4 regions of the Embleya sp. NPDC008237 genome follow, and region 3 is predicted to be linked to each of the others. Evidence: riboswitches for the same ligand, from Rfam matches in the RefSeq annotation. Region 3 holds a riboswitch; each other region holds the start of a gene.
The links. Region 3 has a riboswitch for cyclic di-AMP ahead of ACFZBU_RS15205 (transglycosylase family protein). Riboswitches for the same ligand answer to the same signal wherever they lie in the genome.
Positions count from the first base shown of each region.

Region 1 (5,305 bases), on a different contig from region 3:
CGAAGTCGTCCAGACGCACCACGGGCGCACCCCCGAGCCGTACGGCGAGCGCATCGGCGAGCGTGGTCTTGCCCGAGCCACCGATGCCGTCCACCGCCACCAGCCGGGTGCCGCCGACCGACGGCGGCAGCACGACGGCACGCGCGGCGAGTCGAGCGGCCGTCGCGTCCCAGGGCGGATCCGGCCGTTCGATGGACACCGACGCAGCCTACCCACCGAGCCTTCCCGAACGCCCCGCGCGGCGGGCCGCGACACCGGGCGCACGTCGTCGTCCGGCCGCCGACCACACCGCCCTGGACACCTCCGAATCCTGCACCAGTACATTTGTACTTGTACATCTGTACCACTACGTCTTCACCACTCGGAGGGAGAGGCCTGTGGCCTGGCTGTTCCTGGGGCTGGCGATCTCGTGCGAGGTGATCGCGACCAGCCTGCTCAAGAGCACCGACGGGTTCACCCGACTGTGGCCGACCGTGACGTGTCTGGCCGGATATGCGGGGGCCTTCTACCTGTTGACGCTGTCGTTGCGACAGTTGCAGGTGGGCACGGCGTACGCGATCTGGTCCGGGCTCGGGACCGTGGCGATCGCGCTGGTGGGGGCGGTCTTCCTGAACGAGCCGGTGACGCTGCTCAAGGCGTTCGGGATGGCGCTGGTGATCGCCGGCGTGGTGGTGCTGAACCTGGGCGGTGCGCATTGAGCGGGACCCGCGATCCCGAGGGGCGGCGGCTGCGGATCCTGCGTGGTGCGTGCGAGGTGATCGCCGAGGTGGGCGTGGGCAACACGACGCATCGCCTGGTCGCGTCCCGGGCCGGCGTCCCGCTGGGGGCGACCACGTACTACTTCGCGACGCTCGACGACCTGGTCGGCGCGGCGCTCGCGCACGCGTCGGCGGAGACGGTGGCGCTGCTGGAGGAGTGGGTGCGGCGGGCCCACGACGCCGAGGACCTGCCGGGGGTGCTCACGGCGCTCACCGCCGAATACCTCGCGGACCGTTCGCGCGCGCTGGTCGAGTACGAGTTGTACCTGGCGGCGGCCCGCAGCCCGCAACTGCGCGGTTTCGCGGTGGCGTGGGTCGAGGGGGTCGGCGACTTCCTCGCCGGCCGGGTCGGGCGGCGGGCGGCGGCAGCGGCGCTGGCGGTCCTGGACGGCACGATGTTGCAGGTGCTCACGCTGGACACGGCCCTGGACGAGGAGCAGCTGCGCTGGTCGCTGGACAGGGTCCTGGGGGCGGCCGCGCCGTAGCCGGGCGGGGGGCGCGGTGCGGTAGGGTCGGCGACAGCGAAGGGGAGTAGCCCCGCGAACCGGTCGTCGACATGCTGGAGTCCTCGGACTCCCGGTGGCCGGGCCCGTGCTCGATGCGGGCGGGCGAGACCTTCGGCCAGGTATCGACGCATCCGCGTTCTTCGCGGGTGCACCCGTCGTGCCGGGCCGAGTGGTCCTCCGGTCGCCGAGCGGCGCCTTCGTGAAGACCCGGAGGCCCGGCTCTCGCAGAAAGCCACCCGGATGCACCTCGACCCTCTGGCGATCCTGACCGCCTTCGGGCTCATCTTCCTCGCCGAACTCCCGGACAAGACGATGTTCGCATCGCTGGCCATGGGCACCCGCATGCGGCCGCTGTTCGTCTGGTTCGGCACCTCGACCGCGTTCGTCGTGCACGTCGCCATCGCCGTCGGCGCGGGCGGACTGCTGGGCCTGCTCCCCGGCTGGATCGTCGAACTCGTCTCCGCCGCGCTGTTCGGCTTCGGCGCCTTCATGCTGCTGCGCGGCGGGGCCGGCGACGACGACGAGGACACCGCGGGCAAGACCGTGACCGGTTTTTGGCCGGTCTTCTCGACCGCGTTCACGGCCGTGTTCATCAGCGAATGGGGCGATCTGACCCAGATCACCACCGCCAACCTGGCGGCCACCAACGGCACCTGGTCCACCGCGATCGGCTCGGCCGCGGCGCTGATGTCGGTCTCCGCACTGGCCCTGCTGGCGGGGCGATTCATCGCCAAGCGGGTCCCCCTCCGGACGGTGCAGCGGATCGGCGGCGTGTGCATGCTCGGGCTGGCGATCTGGTCGGTGGTCGAGGTGTTCACGGGCTGACCTGACCCGGGCGGCCCGGGCGGCGGATGCCCGCCGGCTGCTCGTCCGGTGCTCGTCCGGTGCTCGTCCGGTGCTCGTCGGATGCTCGGCCGGTGCCCGGCGAGTGCCGGAGCCGCGGGCGTCGCGGGGACGGGCGTCGCGGAGGCGGGAGCCGCAAGGGCGGTTTTCCGCCGTGCCGCTCGGGCACCCGCGTCCCATGGTGAAAATCGGCTACACGATGATGACCGAACAGGCCGGACCCAAGGATCTCGTCGAGCACGTGGTGCACGCGGAGCGGGTCGGCTTCGACTTCTCGGTGACCTCGGACCACTACTTCCCATGGCTGGATGCGCAGGGCCACGCGCCGTACGCCTGGAGCGTGCTGGGCGCGGCGGCCCAGGCCACGTCGCGGATTCCGTTGATGACGTACGTGACGTGTCCGACGATGCGGTACCACCCGGCGGTGGTGGCGCAGAAGGCCGCCACCGTGCAGTTGTTGTCGGACGGGCGCTTCCGGCTGGGACTCGGCTCCGGCGAGAACCTGAACGAGCACGTGATCGGTGGCGGGTGGCCGGCGGCGGACGTACGGCAGGAGATGCTCGGCGAGGCGGTGCAGATCATCCGGGCCCTGTTCGCGGGCGGCTATGTCGATCATCACGGCACACACTTCGACGTCGAGTCCGCCAAGTTGTGGGACCTGCCGGATCGACCGCCGCCGATCGGCATCGCGGTCTCCGGCGCGCAGAGCTGCGCACTGGCCGGGCAACTGGCCGACCTGGTCATCGCGACCGAGCCCAAGGGTGAGTTGTTGGCCGAATTCGATCGGCACGGCGGCGCGGGCAAGCCCCGGGTGGGCCAGCTGCCGGTGAGCTACGACCCCGACCGGGACGCCGCGATCGCGCGGGCGCACGAGCAGTTCCGCTGGTTCGGGGGCGGGTGGAAGGTCAACTCCGAGCTTCCGGGCACCGCCGGCTTCGCGGGCGCCACGCAGTTCGTCCGGCCGGAGGACGTGGCCGAGTCGATTCCGTGCGGCGACGACGTGGGCGCCTTCGTCGACGCGGTGCGCCCGTACGTGGAGGCGGGGTTCACCGAGGTCGCGCTCGTCCAGATCGGCGGCGAGACGCAGCACGCCTTCCTGGACTGGGCTCAGGACAAGCTCTTGGCGGCACTGCGGGAGTTGTGACGGGTTGGGACTGCGGAAGCGGGACGGAGCGGGGGCGCGAGGTCGGCGCCCCCGCTCCGTGGTTTCGGCGATCGGCGGACGTGCGCGTGGGGTGGGGCGGGTGGGGTTGGGTGGATCGTTCGATCGCCGGCATGTCCGGCATGTCCCTTCGATCGAACCGTCCGAAATGTGATGTAGGCCGCATGGATAAAACGGACATAAATTACTAAGCCGACTTCGCGTGGTAATTCATTTCCCGCGCCCCGGCATGAGTTTCGACTATTTTCCGTGACCGGACGATCACGCCACTCTCCGAGATATCCCCTCGTCATCACCGGTGCGCCGCGCCGAGTCCGGGTGAGATGTCGCCTTTATTCCGCCTTTACGCCGGAGGCAAAGTCGGCGTTTCGGTTGTGATCCGGCATCGGCATTGCCTACCTTTCTCGCCGATTCACCTTTCGGGTGAACCCTGTCGCCGGTACGCCGAATCCCGTCGCCGGCAGCGGGAGGTCTACATCGAAGAATCCGACGGGAGCGGGGGAACCAGGTGGATCGCCGTGGCCGGGATCGTTCCGGTGACGGCTAGGGGTGAAGTCGCGTGTTGCGCGACCGGGCTGCTCCAGTCCGAATCCGACAGCTCACCTCGTAGGCGACAGGAGAGGACCCCATTTCATGCTGTCCGCAAACGCTCGCCACCGCGCCGCTCGCCCCGCCAACGTCCGCCGCTTCGTCGCGGCGGTGGGCATCGCCGGCATGGGTGTCGTAATCCCGGTCGCCACTGCCGGTACGGCTCAGGCACAAGCCCCCTCCACCTCCGAGCAGCCCACCTCCGGCGCCTCCGCCGTCCTGTCGGCGACTCCGACCGCCGCGGTCGAGAGCGCTCCGGTCCAGGCCGCGCCCGCCGCGCAGGAAACCGCCGTCCCCGCCGACAAGGCCGGCTACGTGGTCAAGGCCGGCGACACGCTGTTCGGGCTCGCCCGGGCCAACCAGGTCACCGGCGGCTGGCAGAGCCTGTACGAGCTCAACCGCGACGTGCTCGTGTCCGGCCCGGACCTGATCCAGATCGGCCAGACCCTCCGGCTGACCGGCGCCGCGCCCGTGCTGTCCAAGGCCGCTCCGGCCCAGCCGAGCATCAAGGTGCAGCCGAAGACCACCGTCACCCCCGGCAAGACCACCACCAAGCCGACGAGCAAGCCGTCGGCCGGGGTGTCGGTCAAGCCCGCCGCCAAGGCCCCCGCCAAGCCCGCCACCGGCGGCTCGAAGGGCAACCAGGCGCCGACCGGCGGCTCGTCCACCGCGTCGAGCAGCAAGGCCGCCCAGGCCGTGGCCTTCGCCAAGGCGCAGATCGGCAAGCCCTACGTGTACGGCGCCACCGGCCCGAACGCGTACGACTGCTCGGGCCTGGTCCAGGCTGCCTACAAGTCCGCGGGCATCTCGCTGCCGCGCGTGACCAACGACCAGTTCGCCGCCGACCCGCACGTGTCGGTCGCCAACCTGCAGCCCGGCGACCTGGTGTTCTTCTACTCGGGCATCAGCCACGTCGGCATCTACATCGGCGACGGCAAGATGGTGCACGCCGCCAACCCGCGCAAGCCGGTCGAGATCGCCTCGATCAGCACCATGCCGATCGCCGGCGCCACCCGCCCGGTCTGATCACCCCGCCGACAACCGTCGGCCGCAGTAGCACAACCGCACAGTGGGACGCCCTTCCGGCGCCGTGCCCCCCGACGACGGTCGGAGAGCACGGCGCCGCCCCCACATCCCCCGCCAGGTCCGCGCAACCTCAAGCCCCATCACACAAGCACCGCGAGTCCCGAACCCGAAGCAGCCACCAACCAAGTCGCGCACTCGTCGACGACCGGACAAACACAACGACCACCAGGTCCGTTCCCAACCACCAACCCACACGAACCCACCCAGCCCCGCCGGCGCTTGAGGCCACTCAGCCTCGCCGGTGCTTGAGGCGAACCCAGCCCGGCCGGCGTTTGAGGCCACTCAGCCCCGCCGGTGCTTGAGGCGAACCCAGCCCGGCCGGCGCTTGAGGCCAACCAGCCTCGCCGGCGCTTGAGGCGAAC
Region 1 is NZ_JBIBGL010000009.1:174,559-179,863, forward strand. It holds gene ACFZBU_RS23980 (uridine kinase) at 1-199, opposite strand, end outside; gene ACFZBU_RS23985 (multidrug efflux SMR transporter) at 378-698, shown strand; gene ACFZBU_RS23990 (TetR/AcrR family transcriptional regulator) at 695-1,243, shown strand; gene ACFZBU_RS23995 (TMEM165/GDT1 family protein) at 1,505-2,089, shown strand; gene ACFZBU_RS24000 (LLM class F420-dependent oxidoreductase) at 2,286-3,251, shown strand; cyclic di-AMP (ydaO/yuaA leader) riboswitch at 3,702-3,896, shown strand; gene ACFZBU_RS24005 (NlpC/P60 family protein) at 3,903-4,883, shown strand.
Region 1: another riboswitch for cyclic di-AMP. It lies ahead of ACFZBU_RS24005 (NlpC/P60 family protein); the one in region 3 lies ahead of ACFZBU_RS15205 (transglycosylase family protein).

Region 2 (5,305 bases), on a different contig from region 3:
GGCGCGCACCTCCGCCTCGGGCACGTCCCGGCGCGCCGCGATGTCGGCGATGTACGCGGCCAGTTTGGCATTTTCGGTGTAGCCCGCGACGACCACGTTGACCCGCACGCCGTCCGGGCCGACCTCCTTGGCCAGCACGCCGGAGGCGACCTCCATCGCGGCCTTGGTCGCGGCGTACGCGCCCAGGTTCACCAGCTTCGCGCGCGGCGCCTCCGAGCTGATCTGCACGATCGACCCGCCGCCGACCGCGCGCATGTACGGCAACGCGGCGCGCGAGACGGCCAGTACGCCGAGCACGTTGATCTCGAAGGCCCGCCGAAACTCCGCCGGATCCAAGTCCTCCAGCCGCCCGGACGGGTTGTAGGTCGCGACGTTGACCACCACGTCCACCCGACCGAGTTCCTCCGCCGCGGTGTCCACCAGCGCCCGGCACGCGGCCTGGTCGGCCAGGTCGGTCGGTACCGCGATCACCCGACGGCCCGTCAGCTCGCGGATCTCGTCCGCGAGTCGGCGCAACGGCTCGGGCCGTCGCGCGGCCAGCGCCAGATCCGCGCCGGTGCGGGCCAGGGCCAGCGCGCAGGCGCGCCCGATGCCGTCGCCCGCTCCGGCGACGATTGCGACCCGTCCGTCCGGTTCCTCCGCCATCGATACCTCCGTGACGTGCCAAAACTTCGGAACTCGTCCCCCGTCCTACCGCACGGTGCTTTCAATCGCCATGATCATCCGGTTGGGTTACTGTGCGCGGCCGTTCGCCGCCGAAGCGTCAACCCGGCAAGCCCTACCGACCCCACCGGAGGCACCGATGCCCACCGTCGTACTGATCGGAACGCTCGACACCAAGGGATCCGAATACGCGTGGTTGGCCTACCGGCTGCGCGCCAGGGGAGCCGAGGTGGTGTTGATGAACGTGGGCGTGCTGGGCGAGTCGCTGGCCCAGGCCGACGTGCAGGCGGCCGACGTCGCGGCGGCGGCCGGCACCGATCTGGCCGACCTGCGCACCCGGGCCGACCGGGGCGCGGCGACCACCGCGATGGCCGAGGGGGCCGCGTCCATCCTGCGCGAGTTGTACGAGCAGGGCCGGGTGGACGGTGTGCTCGCGATGGGCGGCTCGGGCGGGTCGGCGATCGCCTCCTACGCGATGCGCGCGCTGCCGGTGGGCGTGCCCAAGCTGCTGGTCTCCACGATGGCGGCGGGCGACGTGTCGCCGTACGTCGGCGCGGTGGACGTGACGATGATGTACAGCGTCGTGGACATCGCCGGGATCAATCGGCTCTCCGAGCGCATCCTGGGCAACGCGGCGGATGCGATCGCCGGCATGGCGGGCGGTTATGCCGAGGATCGCGCGGCGGTCGCGGGAGTGACCGGCGAGGGGCGTCCGCTGGTCGCCGCGTCGATGTTCGGAGTGACCACTCCGGCGGTGGACGCCGCGCGCGAGCGGCTGACCGAACTCGGCTACGAGGTGCTGGTCTTCCACGCCACCGGGGCAGGCGGCACGTCGATGGAGAATCTGGCCGAGGCGGGCTTCCTGGCCGGGATCCTCGACCTGACCACCACCGAGCTGGCGGACGACCTGGTCGGCGGGGTGCTCAGCGCGGGCCCCGAGCGGCTGACCGCGGCCGGGCGGATGGGGCTGCCACAGGTGGTCAGTGTCGGTGCGCTGGACATGGTCAACTTCGGCCCGCGCGACACCGTGCCCGCGCGGTTCGAGGAGCGCCTGTTGTACGTGCACAACCCGACGGTGACGCTGATGCGCACCACCCCCGCGGAGAACGCCGAACTGGGCCGGCGGATCGCCGCCAAGCTGGTTGCCGCGACCGGTCCCACCGCGCTCTACCTGCCCCTGCACGGGGTCTCGGCGATCGACGTCGAGGGCGCGCCCTTCTACGATTCCGTCGCCGACAAGGCGCTGTTCGACGAGCTGCGGGCCGGGCTCGCGGGCAGCTCCGTCGAGGTGCACGAGGCGGCGACGGACATCAACGATCCGAAGTTCGCCACGGCGGCGGCGGATCGACTGCACGAGATGATCACGAAGGGACGCGTGGACTGAGATGAACGGACGCGAGGCGCGGGGCCGACTGCACAGGACGGTCGAGCAGGGCGGCGTCGTGATCGGCGCGGGCGCGGGCACGGGACTGTCGGCCAAGTGCGCCGAGGCCGGCGGCGTGGACCTGATCATCATCTACAACTCGGGCCGCTACCGGATGGCCGGTCGGGGTTCGCTCGCCGGACTGCTGCCCTACGGCGACGCCAACGCGATCGTGGTCGAGATGGCGGGCGAGGTGCTGCCGGTGGTCCAGGGCACTCCGGTCCTGGCGGGCGTGTGCGGCACCGATCCGTTCCGGATCATGCCGCACTTCCTGGACCAGCTCGCCGCGATGGGCTTCGCGGGTGTGCAGAACTTCCCCACGGTCGGCCTGTTCGACGGCGTCTTCCGGCAGAACCTGGAGGAGACCGGGATGGGCTACGACCTGGAGGTGGAGATGATCCGGCTGGCCGCCGAGCGCGGTCTGCTCACCGCCCCTTACGTCTTCGACCCCGAGCAGGCCCGCGCGATGGCCGCGGCGGGCGCCGACATCCTGGTCCCGCACCTGGGCCTGACCACCAAGGGCAGCATCGGCGCGACCACCGCGGTCACGCTCGACCAGGCGGTGGAGCGGGTGCAGCAGATGCGCGACGCGGCGGCGGAGGTGAACCCCGACGTGCTGGTGCTGTGCCACGGCGGGCCGATCGCCGAACCCGAGGACGCCGCGTACGTGCTGGCCCACACCACCGGCGTGGTGGGCTTCTTCGGCGCCTCCAGCATGGAACGGCTGCCCACCGAGGTGGCCATCACCGACCAGGCGCGGGCGTTCAAGAACATCGCCCTTCGGTAGCGCACCGCGCCGGACCCATCCGGGCACCACACGCCGGACGCACAGGCACCAACGGCAGGAAGCACATCCACCACACGACCGTGAGGAGTCGGCGTGTACAAGCTGACCGTGCTGTATGGCCACCCCGAGGACCCGGCGGCGTTCGACGCCTATTACTGGGAGAAGCACGTGCCGCTCGCCCGCACCATGCCGGGGCTGACCGGCTGGACCATCGGCAAATGCGAACCGGACCCGTCCGGCGCGCAGCCGCCCTATTACCTGGTGGTCGGCCTGTACGCGCCGTCTCGCGCGGGTATCGAGGCGACCCTGGATTCGCCGGAGGGGCGGGCCACGGTCGCCGATGTCGCCAATTTCGCGACCGGCGGTGCGACGTTCCTTTGGGACGAGGAACGGGTAGTCGTACCTGTGGAGCTGCCCGCGACGGAATAGCTCGTCGCTGAAGCACGGGTGACCACGCGGCCGCGCACCGTCGACGCCGGCACCGTGACCTGCAGGGATGGCGACAAATCGGGCAAATCAGTGTTATTCCTCCCTATGGGGGACCTCACAAATCACCCGAAATGTTTGCCAACCCGGCGGAGCGGTGCGTAGCTTCGTGGTTGTTCGCACAAGCGGACTCCCCGGGCGGTACGCCGAATCCTGCCGCCGCCCGAGGGATGCAGTCGATATCGACTGGCGGCAGGAGCGGGGGAACCGAGTAAGTGCCGGCATCGGCCATGTCGATGTCTGGGGTGAAGCCATGCCTGTTCCAGGCGAGGCCGGGCCAATCGTCCGAACCCGACAGCTAACTTCGCAGGCGCCCGACGAGGTAATCAATGACCTTCCGTGCCATCACCGCTCCCGTTCGCTCGCTCTCTCGTGGCCGTCGCGCCGGCATCGCCGTCGCCGCCGGTGCGGGTCTCGTCCTCCCCCTCGTGGGCATGGCGGGCAGCGCGAACGCCGCGTCCTCGTCCACGTGGGACGCGGTCGCCCAGTGTGAGAGCACCGGCAACTGGAGCATCAACACGGGCAACGGCTTCTCCGGCGGTCTGCAGTTCACCCCGAGCACCTGGAACGCGTTCGGCGGCAGCCAGTACGCCTCCAGCGCCGCGCAGGCGACCAAGGACCAGCAGATCGCGGTCGCCGAGCGGGTCCTGGCGAGCCAGGGTCCGGGCGCCTGGCCGGTCTGCTCGCAGAAGGCCGGTCTGGGCAAGGGCGGCAACGCCTCCGCCACAGCCGACTCGTCGACCACCGGCAAGACCAAGAGCAAGGTCGAGCCGAAGGCCGCACCCAAGGCCGAGTCCGTGACCGAGAACGCGCCGAAGACCTCCGACGGCAACGCGCCGAAGGTCCGGGTGCAGCCGAAGCAGGACGCGCCGAAGTCGGCCGCGCCGAAGTCGGCCGCGACCAAGCAGGCGTCGGGCTCCGGCACCTACACCGTCAAGGCCGGTGACACGCTGTCCGAGGTCGCCGCCAAGCTCGGCGTCAAGGGTGGCTACAAGGCCCTGTACGCCGCCAACGCGGGCGTCATCGGGGGCAACCCGAACGTGATCGGCGTGGGCACCCAGCTCGCCATCTGATCCAGCGTCACGACGTAGGCCCCGCCGAGTACTTCGGCGGGGCCTACGCCCGTGTCGCGACCGGGGTCGGGGCGGCGGGGCCGGGGTCGGTCGGCGGGCCGCGGGCATGGTGCCGCGGGCATCGGGCCGCGGGCATCGGGCCGCGGGCATCGGGCCGCGGGCATCGGGCCGCGGGCATCGGGCCGAGACATACGGGATCGCCGGATCGGGCAGTGGGAGTGGAGGCGGATCCGGGGCATCGCCGGGCCGACCGTTCCACCATGCGGAATCAGCATTCCGTTCAGCAGGGCAGGCCATAGGGAACCGGCGGATCGACGGTCGATGGCCACGGGCGTGGCCGGCCGGGCCGGCCGAATCCCGTGTCTTCCGGCAGGTGCGGGTCCTCGATTTCACGGGTGCGCCGATGCGGGCACCGAGAGCCAGGTCTCAATCTCAACTTATTCGGGCAAAACGTACCCACGACGATAAGATTGCGTTCGAAAGGGCCTTGCGGCGTTAAAATCTTTTGACATAGGTTCACCTGACCGTGGTTCCTGCTTTCTCCTGAGAGGGTTCCATGTCGAACATGACCCGCGTAGCCGTCCGTACCGCCGTCGATCACCCGCTGTGGCTCGAACTCAAACGATCCGTCGCCGACCTGCGTCCGTTGCAGGCCAAGGACGGTTCGATCGAGCCATCGGGGCATGCGTCCGCCCGGGCGCTGGTCGCCGAGATCACCTCGTCGATCACCGGGCTCGCTCCGCTGTTCCCGCACGACGAGGCGTACCTCGACGCGGTCGTGGCCGATTTTCGGCGTTGGTCCGCGGAGGACTTCGGCCGTCCCGACTTCCTCGACTCGCTCGTCGCGTTCCGCCCGGAACAGGATCGGCGCGA
Region 2 is NZ_JBIBGL010000028.1:72,795-78,099, forward strand. It holds gene ACFZBU_RS44070 (SDR family NAD(P)-dependent oxidoreductase) at 1-645, opposite strand, end outside; gene ACFZBU_RS44075 (Tm-1-like ATP-binding domain-containing protein) at 803-2,047, shown strand; gene ACFZBU_RS44080 (phosphoenolpyruvate hydrolase family protein) at 2,049-2,873, shown strand; gene ACFZBU_RS44085 (EthD family reductase) at 2,967-3,302, shown strand; cyclic di-AMP (ydaO/yuaA leader) riboswitch at 3,497-3,688, shown strand; gene ACFZBU_RS44090 (transglycosylase family protein) at 3,689-4,432, shown strand; gene ACFZBU_RS44095 (DUF6421 family protein) at 4,989-5,305, shown strand, end outside.
Region 2: another riboswitch for cyclic di-AMP. It lies ahead of ACFZBU_RS44090 (transglycosylase family protein); the one in region 3 lies ahead of ACFZBU_RS15205 (transglycosylase family protein).

Region 3 (5,305 bases):
AGGCGGACTCGGGCTGACCGTGGAGAGCACGCTCGCGTCCTTCGCCAAAGGCTTGGACCTGGGCGTGTCCACCCTCGAACTGGACGTGCAGATCACCGAGGACGGCCGCGCCGTGGTCACCCACGACCGCAGGGTCGACGGGCGCAAGTGTGCCGACACCGAACCGGTGCGGGCCGGCGACCCGGAGTTCCCCTACGTCGGCAAGTACGTCAACACGCTCAGCCTGGCCCAGATCCGCACCCTGGACTGCGGGTCGCGGCAGTTCCCCGGCTTCCCCGCGCAGACCACCTCGCCGGGCGCCCGAATGCCGCTGCTCACCGAGGTGTTCGACCTGGTCGAGCGCCGGCACGCGCGCGGCGTGAAGCTCAACGTGGAGACCAAGGTCGAGGCGGGCGCGCCGCAGGAGACCGCGCCGCGCGAGCAGTTCGTGCAGACCGTGGCGCGCGAGGTGCGCCGGGCCGGGCTGTTGCGCCAGGTCACCATCCAAAGCTTCGACTGGGGCGCGCTCAAGCGCATGCGAGAGGTCGAACCGCGGCTGCCGCTGGTCGCGTTGACCAACTACGACTTCCTCCAGGTCGGCAAGCCCGGCGCCTCGCCCTGGCTGGGCGGCCTGGACATCGACGACTTCGGCGGCGATCCGCTGCGCGCGATCGCCTCGTTCGGCGCCACCACGTTCTCGCCCGTGCACGGCTTCCCGCAGAACGGCAAGGTCACCGACCCGGACTACCGCCCTTACGTGACCCGGGAGATGGTCGCCCAGGCGCATGCGAGGGGCATCAAGGTCGTGCCGTGGACCATCGACGACCCGGCGACCATGGCCGAGCTGATGGACGCCGGCGTGGACGGTCTGATCACCGACTACCCCGATCGGGCACGGGAGTTGCTGGCCGCACGCGGACTGCCGCTGCCCAAGCGGTACCCGGCACGCGGCTGATCGACCCGGCCCGCGGGGCTTCGGCGTGCGCGGGGATCTCGGCGTCCGCGGGGCTTGGCGGTCCGCCGGGGTCTCGGCGTCCGCAGGGGTGCGGACGCGCACGTGGGCCGGGCCCGTCGACGCGTGGTCGACGGGCCCGGCCCTTGTACGGCTACCGCAGAGTGGCTGTCGCCGTGCGGTTACTGCCTGAGTGACGCTCGGATCAGAGGTTGACGCCGTGCGCGCGCAGGTAGCTGACGGGGTTGATGCCGCTGCCGTAGTTCGGGGTGGTGCGGATCTCGAAGTGCAGGTGCGGGCCGGTCACGTTGCCGGTCGCACCGGAGAGGCCGATCTGCTGACCGGTGCTCACCGTGGCACCGGCGCGCACGCCGATGCTGGACAGGTGCGCGTACTGCGAGTACTTGCCGTCCGCGTGCTTGATCACGATCTCGTTGCCGTAGGCGCCGCCGTTGCCGGCCTTGACCACGGTGCCCGAGGTGATCGCCTTCACCGGGGTGCCGGTGGAGGCCACGAAGTCCTGGCCGGTGTGGCTGCCGCTGGACCACATCTTGCCGCCGACGCCGAACGCGGTGCCCAGCGAGCCGCTCACCGGAGCGACGTAGCCGGACGCGTTGACCGCGGTGCTGCCGGCCTTGGCGGAGGACGCCTTGGCGGCGACCGGGGCCTTCTCCTTGACCGTGGTCTTCGGCGCGACCTTCACCGACGCCGAGGGCTTGGTCTCGGCGACGGTCTCGGTCTTGGGCGCGGCCTTCGGCGCGACCTCGACCTTGGCGGCGGCGGTGGCGGTGGCGGCGGACGCCTTGGCCTTGCCGGACAGCGAGAGCTTCTGGCCGACCTTGATGAGGTTCGGGTTGCCACCGATCACGGAGCGGTTGTCGGCGTACAGCTTGTGCCAACCACCTGCGATGTCCTTGTCGGCGGCGATCTTGGACAGGGTGTCACCCTTGACCACGGAGTACGAGGTGGTGGTCGACGCGGGCTTCGCGGCGGCCGGGACGACCTCGATCTTCGGGGCGGCGGCGGTCGCCGGCTTGGACTCGACCGGCTTCTCGGCGACCTTGGGGGCGACCTTGATCGAGGTCTTGGCCGAGCCGGAGGACTTGGTGGTCGGCGAGACGGCGGGCTTGGCGCCGCCCTTGGTCAGACCCGCCGGGCCGGAGGTGTTCGGCCAGGCGCCGGGGCCCTGCACGGCCAGGACCTTCTCGGCGATGGCGATCTGCTGGTCCTTGGTGGCCAGGTCGGCGCGCGGGGCGTACTGCTGACCGCCGAACTCGTTCCAGGTGCTCTGGGTGAACTGCAGGCCACCGTAGAAACCGTTGCCGGTGTTGATGTGCCAGTTGCCCGAGCTCTCGCCCATGGCGACCTTGTCCCAGGTGGAGACCGAGGCGGCGTTGGCGGTTGCGATACCGGTGATCAGCGGGGCGGCGACGATGGCGCCGGCCATGCCGAGGGTCAGCGCGAGGCGCGTCTTCTTGGGCATGCGGGCAGGGGTGATGAACGACTGCACGAAGATTTTTCCTTCTCCCACGCCTACGAAGTGAGCTGTCGGATTCGGGCTGGAGAGTCTCGCCCGGCCGTGTTCGACCCTCGAATGAGAGGGACGGGCACGGCTTCACCCCAAGCCGTCCGCATGGGCGCCTGTGTCACAGACGCCCGGGACGGCATTCCACTTGGTTCCCCCGCTCCTGCCTTTCGGGTTTCGTACCGTGGCCTCGCTCCGGCGGCAGGATTCGGCGAACCGGGAGACCATTTCGCCGAGCACCGGACCGGTGTGGCGAAGCACCAAGCTACGCACACCCCCGGCGCGGAACCAAACATCACGATTCGCCGAAACCGAAGAATCGGGTCTTAAGGGTGGAATAACGGGACTTAAAGTCCCGAACTCCGTACGCATTGTGCCCAAAAAGCTCACTCACCGTCGTCCGGGGAATCACGGCGGGTGAGAATCCGGGAAACTCGGTTCACGGTGCGTGCGAGTTCCTGACGAACGGTATGCGCGATGTGACGTGCGTCATGCGCCATCAAAGTATTGTCCGAATTACCCCTGTATGTCCGGTGCTTCTTCAGGTCGAGCCTGGTGTCTCTCGTGCCTGCCGCATCGGGCCGGCGGCGGGAGCCCGGACCGGGTACGGCGCACGCGGCTCCCCCTATGAAGTTGCGTGCGCCGCATCGGGCCCCGGCTCCCCTGGCCTCAGCCCGCCATCGGGTCGCCGGTCGCGGGGGTCGGCGGCGCGTGGAATGCGGTGAGGAACTCGGCGAGGTGCATCGCGCGCACCCGCGACCCGCGCCGACGCAGGCCGGTGCGCAGTTGGCGCAGACAGCCGGGGTTGACCGCGATCACGACGTCGGCGCCGGTCGCCTCGATCGCGTCGAGCTTGCGGTCGAGGATGCGTCGGGACGCGGCCGGCCGCAGCAGGGCGTACGTGCCGGCCGCACCGCAACATTCGGCGGCGCCCGGGGTCTCCACGAAGTCGGCCACCCGCGCGAGCAACGCCCGCGGCTCGCGCCAGACGCTCAGGCCGTTGCGCAGGTGGCACGAGTCCTGGAGGGTGACCTTGATCCGGTGCCCGGCCGGCGCATGCGCGGTGAGCGTGGCCGGGTCGATCGCCTCGGAGAGTTCGGCGACCCGATCACGGCCGATGACGTCGGCCAGGTGCGCGGCGCAGCCGCCGGAGGTGGTGACGATCCGGCCGGGCAGCCGCTCGCCCAGCCGGCGGGCGAGCACGCGTCCCTTCTTCAGCTCGCCGTTGTGCGCGTGCAGCGCGCCGCAGCAACCCTGGTCGTCGGGTACCGCGAGGCCGGGCAGCAGGGTGCGTGCGGCGCGGGCGACCTTGGGGAACATGGCCCGTTCGAAACAACCGAGCATGAGCGAGGCACCCGCACCCGTGTCGGGGGCGGGCGCGGGTGCGGAGGTGCCGGACACGGAGGACGCCGGCGGTGCCGCCGCGGCCCGCTCGGCCCTTCGTCCGGACCTCGCCGGATCGTGTTTCGCCCTCCCGGCCGGCAGCACGAAGCGCCCCCATCCCATGACTCGCACCACCGGTGGCATGCTCACCACGACGGTCAGCAGCCGGGCGAGCGGCGGCCTGCGCCGGCCGCGCCACTGGTGCTCGCGCCATTGTTCGAGCAGCGAGCCGTACGGGACGCCGGCGGGACAGACCGGTTCGCAGGCCCGGCAGCCCAGGCAGGCCGAGGACTGTTCGAGCAGGGTCGGGTCGTCGGCGTCCAGACGGCCGGTCTCCAGGGCGCGCATCAGGTTGATCCGGCCGCGCGGCGAGGACGCCTCGTCCCCGGTCTCGGCGTAGGTCGGGCACGCGGGCAGACAGAAGCCGCAGGAGATGCAGCGGGAGAGTTCCTCGGGATCGAACACACCGGTCATGAGCCGAGCTTTCCGGGATTGAGGATGCGGGCGGGATCGAAGGCGGACTTGATCCGGCGCAGCAGATCCAGTTGCTCGTCGCCGAGCTGGGCCCGCAGGTGGGGCAGCTTGGCGGCGCCGACGCCGTGTTCTCCGGTGATCGTGCCGCCCAGTTCGATCGCGGTGCGGAAGATGTCGTCGAAGGCGGCGTGGGCACGCTCGATCGACTCGGTGTCCTGCGGGTCGGCCACCACGCAGGTCGGGTGCAGATTGCCGTCGCCGGCGTGGCCGAAGGTGGCGATGGTGACCGCGTGCCGGTCCGCGATGGCGTCGATCCGGTCGACCATCTCGGCGATCCGCGGGCGCGGGACGGTGGCGTCCTCCAGGATGGTGAGCGAGCCGAGTCGGGACAGCGCGGGCAGCGAACAGCGGCGCGCGGTGAGCAGCGCCTCGGCGCCGGCGACGTCCTCGGCCAGGGTCCACTCGCTTGCGCCGGCCCGGTCGCACAGGTCGGCCATCCGGGCCAGGTCGCGGCGCACCGCGTCCGGAGCGCCGTCGTCGCCGAACAACAACAGTGCGCCCGCGTCCGTACGCAGGCCCAGGTGGGCGAAGTCCTCGACCGCGCCGATGCAGCGCCGGTCCAGGAACTCCAGGGTCGCGGGAACGATGCCGGCGGAGAGGATGTCGGCGACCGCACGGCCGGCGTGGGCCAGGTCGGGGAAGTAGGCGATGCCGGTGCCCGTGTCGGCGGGCGCGGGCAGCAGGGCCATGGTGATCTCGGTGATCACCGCGAGGGTGCCCTCCGACCCGGTGAGCAGCCGGGTCAGGTCGTAGCCGGCCACGTCCTTCCACAGCCGGCCGCCGGTGCGGATCACCTCGCCGGTGGGCAGCACCGCCTCCAGGCCCAGCACGTAGTTGCGGGTGACGCCGTACTTGAGTCCGCGCAGTCCGCCCGCGCACGTGGCCACGTTGCCGCCGACGGTGGATACCGTCCGGCTGCCCGGGTCGGGCGG
Region 3 is NZ_JBIBGL010000005.1:326,068-331,372, reverse strand. It holds gene ACFZBU_RS15210 (glycerophosphodiester phosphodiesterase family protein) at 1-934, shown strand, start outside; gene ACFZBU_RS15205 (transglycosylase family protein) at 1,137-2,414, opposite strand; cyclic di-AMP (ydaO/yuaA leader) riboswitch at 2,447-2,680, opposite strand; gene ACFZBU_RS15200 ((Fe-S)-binding protein) at 3,126-4,313, opposite strand; gene ACFZBU_RS15195 (FAD-binding oxidoreductase) at 4,310-5,305, opposite strand, start outside.

Region 4 (5,305 bases), on a different contig from region 3:
CCGACTACGCCGAATGCCGCCGGTTCACCGACATGTTGGGCCGCGGCTCCGCGTAGTCGGGGGTATCGGCGTCCGGTCGCCTGCCGAGGGCCCACGGCCGAGCATGGGCTCGGCCGTGGGCCCTCGGTCGGTACGGGCGCCACGGTCGGCGAACCGGCCCGGCACCGTTCGGCTGGGTAGGGTCGGGACATGAAGTGGCTTGTCACCGGCGGTGCCGGATACATCGGGACGCATGTCGTGCGGGCGCTGCTCGCGGTCGGCGAGGACGTGGTCGTGGTGGACGACCTGTCCTCGGGCACGCGCGAGCGGGTGCCCGAGGGGGTGCCCCTGGTGGTCGGCTCGGTGCTGGATCGGGTGCTGCTCGACGAGGTCTTCCGGGCGCACGCGGTGGACGGCGTGGTGCACATCGCGGGCAGGAAGCAGGTCCCCGAATCGGTCGCGCGCCCCCTCTTCTACTACGAGGAGAACGTCGAGGGTCTGCGCACCCTGCTGGCGGCCATGGTCGAAGCCGACGTCACCCGGATCGTGTTCTCCTCCAGCGCCGCCGTGTACGGCATGCCCGACGTCGAGCTCGTCGACGAGGACACCCCGTGCGCGCCGATCAACCCGTACGGCGAGAGCAAGCTCGTCGGCGAGTGGATGATCGGAGCCACCGCGCGCGCCCACGGGATCTCGTACGCCTCGTTGCGCTACTTCAACGTCGCGGGCGCGGGCGCGCCGGAACTCGCGGACAGGGGTGTGTCCAACCTCGTGCCGATGGTCCTGGAGAAGTTGACGGCCGATCAGGCGCCGGTGATCTTCGGGGACGACTACGACACGCCGGACGGCACGTGCGTGCGCGACTTCATCCACGTGCTGGACCTGGCCGAGGCGCACGTGGCCGCCACCCGTCGACTCGCGAGCGACCCGGACGCGCGCCTGGTGCTGAACGTGGGTCGCGGCGAGGGCACGTCGGTGCGCGAGATGGTGGAACTCATCGGCGAGGTCACCGGATTGCGCGACATCGCGCCGGAGGTCCACCCGCGACGCGCGGGCGACCCCGCCCGGGTGGTCGCGAGCGCCGACCTGATCACCACCGAGCTGGCCTGGAAGGCCCGGCGCGGCACGTCGGACATGGTGCAGAGCACGTGGGCCGGGTGGCAGGCGCTGCGCGGCTGAGCGGCGGCGGAGCGCACGGCGCCGAGTCGATGGGCCGCTCGGGTCGAGTCGGCGGGCGTGAAGTCGCTTGGGACAAGTCGGACATGCGGCATATAGCCTGTGGGGTGAATCACGCCCGGCGCGGGTGCGGGCATGCACCGCGATGGGCATGGGCGTTTCCGCGCGACGCTACGCGCGATGCCGATGTGACGAGCGGGACGTAGGTGATCGTTTCCGGACCATCTGCATGCACCGCAACCGGGAACCACTGTCACGCAAATCCGATGGATCCGGCACGGAACGCCAACTGCGGTCCTTTCCGTAAGGGATCATCTACATTGCGCTCATCCGCAAATCGGATATTCGACCTCTATCCGACACGGACTTGTGATCTACGTCCGAGCCTGCTTAGCGTTCGATCCGTCCGTATCCCACACGGACCCCGATCGCCGGTACGCCGAATCCTGTCGCCGGCCGTTCGGGAGGCTGACGAGCACCACACGACAGGAGCGGGGGAACCACAGGTGAACCGCCGCGAACGGCCCCGATCGAAACGATCGGACGCCGCGAACGGCTTGGGGTGAAGCCACGTCCTTCGGGATGTGGCCGGGCTATCGATCTCCGGCCCGAATCCGACAGCTCACCTCGTAGGCGTGGGAGAGGATCCAGCAATGCTGTCCGGAACCGGGCGTCATCGCCGTCGCAGCACCAGTAGGACCACGCGTCTGATCGCCGCGGCGGGTGTCGCCGGAGTCGGCGTCGCCATGCCGATCATCGGCGCGGGCACGGCCCAGGCCGCCTCCGTGAGCACCTGGGACAAGGTCGCCCAGTGCGAGAGCACGGGCAACTGGCAGATCAACACCGGCAACGGCTTCTACGGTGGCCTGCAGTTCACCCAGAGCACCTGGAACGAGTTCGGCGGCACGCAGTACGCCGCGCGGGCCGACAAGGCGACCAAGGGCCAGCAGATCGCGATAGCCGAGAAGGTGCTCAAGAGCCAGGGCCCCGGTGCCTGGCCGGTGTGCTCGGTCAAGGCGGGCCTGACCCGAGGGGGCGCCACCCCCGACGTCGACACCGGCTCCTCGGCCGGCAAGACCGCGCCGAAGACGGCGCCCAAGACCGAGACTCCCAAGGCCGAGACCCCGAAGAAGACGGTCGCCGCGCCCAAGATCGAGGTCAAGTCCGAGGCCCCCAAGGCCGAGGCTCCCAAGACCGAGACCCCGAAGACCGAGCCGGTCGCCACGTCGGACTCCGCCGCCACGTCGTCCTACGTCGTGGTCGCCGGCGACACGCTCTCGAAGATCGCCGGCGCCGCGCACGTGCCCGGCGGTTGGCCGAAGCTGTACGAGGCCAACAAGAGCGTGGTCGGCGAGAACCCCGACCTGATCTTCCCGGGCCAAAAGCTCACGGTCGACGGCAAGGCCGCGCCGACCACCGCCAAGACCGAGGCCGCCGCGCCCAAGGTCGAGGTGCAGAAGCCGGAGACCCCCAAGGCCGCGCCGAAGGTGGAGACCAAGCCGGCCGCGCCGAAGACCTCGGTCAAGACCGAGGCCGCCAAGAGCGACGCCAAGCCCTCCGCGAGCACCGAGAAGGCCTCCGGCGCCTACGTCGCCCCGGTCTCCGGCGCCACGCTCACGTCGAGCTTCGGCGCCGGCGGCTCGCGCTGGTCCAGCGGCAGCCACACCGGCCAGGACTTCGCGGTCTCGACCGGCACCACGGTGCGCGCGGTCACCTCGGGCACCGTCGTGTCGGCCGGCTGGGGCGGCGCGTACGGCAACGAGGTCGTCATCCGGCACGCGGACGGCAAGTACACCCAGTACGCGCACCTTTCCTCGATCTCGGTCAAGGCCGGGATGAAGGTGCAGACCGGCCAGAAGATCGCGCTCTCCGGCGCGACCGGCAACGTGACCGGCCCGCACCTGCACTTCGAGGTCCGCACCACGCCGAACTACGGCTCCGCGGTCAACCCGATGACCTGGCTGCGCAGCCACGGCGTCAGCGTCTGATCCACCGCTCTCCCGCGCCGTCCGGCGGGCGTTCCCTTCGGGGAGCGCCCGCCGTTCGCATGTTCGGGCGGGTGTCCGCGCGGGTGCCGCCCACGGCGGGCCGGATCGTAGCGTCGGGACGGCCGAGAGGTGCCCGACGTGCCGTCGAGTGGGCCGCATGGTGCACAGCCCCCCGTCGTAGCCGGCCGTACCGCGCACGGCGTCCCGTCGGAACGGCCGGGCGCCGCCCGCAACATCGTCAGGAAAGCCGTGCGGTGCGCAGCGCCCCGTCCGGTCCGAGCCACAGAACCACCGGCTGTCCGGCGCCGTCCGTCGCGCCGGTGGGACCGACCGCGACCGCGTGTTCGTCGAGCACGATCGGCGGCCCGGCCGCGCCCACCACGACCGGACGGCCCTCGGCGTCCCGGGTGCAGACGGCCGTCGTGCCGTCCGGCCGGCGCAGCGGGTACAGCGCCTCGTGACCCACGCCCGCGGTGCGCGGATCACCCGGCGTCCAGGCGCCGGGCCCGACTTCGACCACACTCGCGATCTCCGCCGTGCCGGCCCGCCGGTGCGCGATACCGACCCGGCCGTCGGCGCCCACCCACGCCGCAGGCGCCCCCACCGGCCGCTCGGCCGCGATCGTGCCGGGCGGGCCGGACCGGTCGCCGACGAAGTCCCAGTACCGGATGCCCTCGCGGGCCGTGCCGAAGACGGTCACCCGGCCGTCCGGGCGGGTCACCGCACTCGGCCCCTCGACGATCTCGCCGCCGCCCAGGTCCTGCCAGTTCGACCACTCCTCGCTGCCGGCGGGTCGGAAGCGGGTGCTGATTCCCTTGTCCCGATTGCGCACGAACAGATGCAGCCCGCCCGCGCCGTCGGCCCGGACCACCGGTGTGCCCGGGCCGCGTTCACCGTCGTCGGGGCTGCCCAGGCCCCGCCACGGGCCCAATCCGCCGCCGGGTGTCGTCTCGGTCGCGGTGACGATCTCGAACCGGTCCCGGTCGGAGCGCCGGGCGCCGCCGATCCGTAGCGCGAAGACCGCGATCCGGCCGTCCCGCGTACGCACCGCGGCCGGTCCGGGCGCGAGTTCGCCGTCGCCGGGGCCGGGCATGGACCGCGCCGGGGTCCAGACCGCGGCGCCGACGCCCTCCTGAGTCCATCGGGTGATCCGGCCGCCGAGCACGGCCCACGCGGTCAACCGGCCGTCCGCCCCGAGCACCGGCCGGGGACCGGCGTCCGGAAAGCGATACGTGGTGCTCTGCGGCCAGTTGGTCCGAGCGGCGGTGTCCCGCACCTTGAGGTCGCCGCAGTCCACCCGTCCCGGGCAGTGCCGCACCCGGTCGGTCCAGCCGTACACCCGGGTGATCTCGTCCTTGCGCTCGCGGGCCGCCGGCGCGAGATTGTGCGGCCAACGCTCGTTGTAGTAGCCCCGGTAGGCGATCGCCGCCGCGCTCGCGGCCGGCCGCGCGGCGTTGTACCGGCGCAGCGCCTCCCAGGTGAACTGCGCGGCGGCGGTGTGGTCCTGGTGGTCGGAGACGCCGCCGTTGTCCGAGTGTGCGGGGTGTGCCCCGTCGTGCCGCTGTCGATCGGGGTCCGGGTCGAGCGTGCGCACCACGGTCGGCGTCTGGGCCCGCATCAGGTCCGCGAGCGAGTCGATCAGGCCGTCCCGGGTGTAGGAGTACGGTCCGCCGGCCGGCTCGTCCCGGGCGGCCAGCGTGTCGAGTTCGCGTTCCCTGCCGTTCCACAACGTGCGCAGCCGCCCGCGTGCGCCGATGCCCTCCTCCTTGCGCGTGTTGAGGAACACCAGCTTGATGTTCGGGGCGTCCACCAGATGGTCGAGTTCGGCGTGCGCGCCGTCGCGCAACCGCACGCTGTGCCGCTCCCAGCGCGCCGCGCGGTCGCCGAGGGCCATGAACGCGTACGCGGCGCGCGCTCCGTTGTTGCGCGCTGCCGCGTACGCCTGCGGATCCGGGCGCCCGCCGGGGCCGTTGCGGCCGTCCGCCTCGCCCGCGGTGAGGAAGACCGTCACGCTGTCCGTGCCGGTGCGCACCGCCCGGTCGACGTCGGGGTTCATGAAGAAGAGGTCGTCGTCCTGATGCGCGACCACCTGCATCACCGCACCGGTCGTGCCGGGCCGCGGTGCCAGGGTCTCGATCCCGATCGGCGAGGTCGGCGCGTGA
Region 4 is NZ_JBIBGL010000018.1:54,134-59,438, reverse strand. It holds gene rfbC (dTDP-4-dehydrorhamnose 3,5-epimerase) at 1-56, shown strand, start outside; gene galE (UDP-glucose 4-epimerase GalE) at 190-1,158, shown strand; cyclic di-AMP (ydaO/yuaA leader) riboswitch at 1,583-1,804, shown strand; gene ACFZBU_RS36885 (transglycosylase family protein) at 1,809-3,143, shown strand; gene ACFZBU_RS36880 (PIG-L family deacetylase) at 3,382-5,305, opposite strand, start outside.
Region 4: another riboswitch for cyclic di-AMP. It lies ahead of ACFZBU_RS36885 (transglycosylase family protein); the one in region 3 lies ahead of ACFZBU_RS15205 (transglycosylase family protein).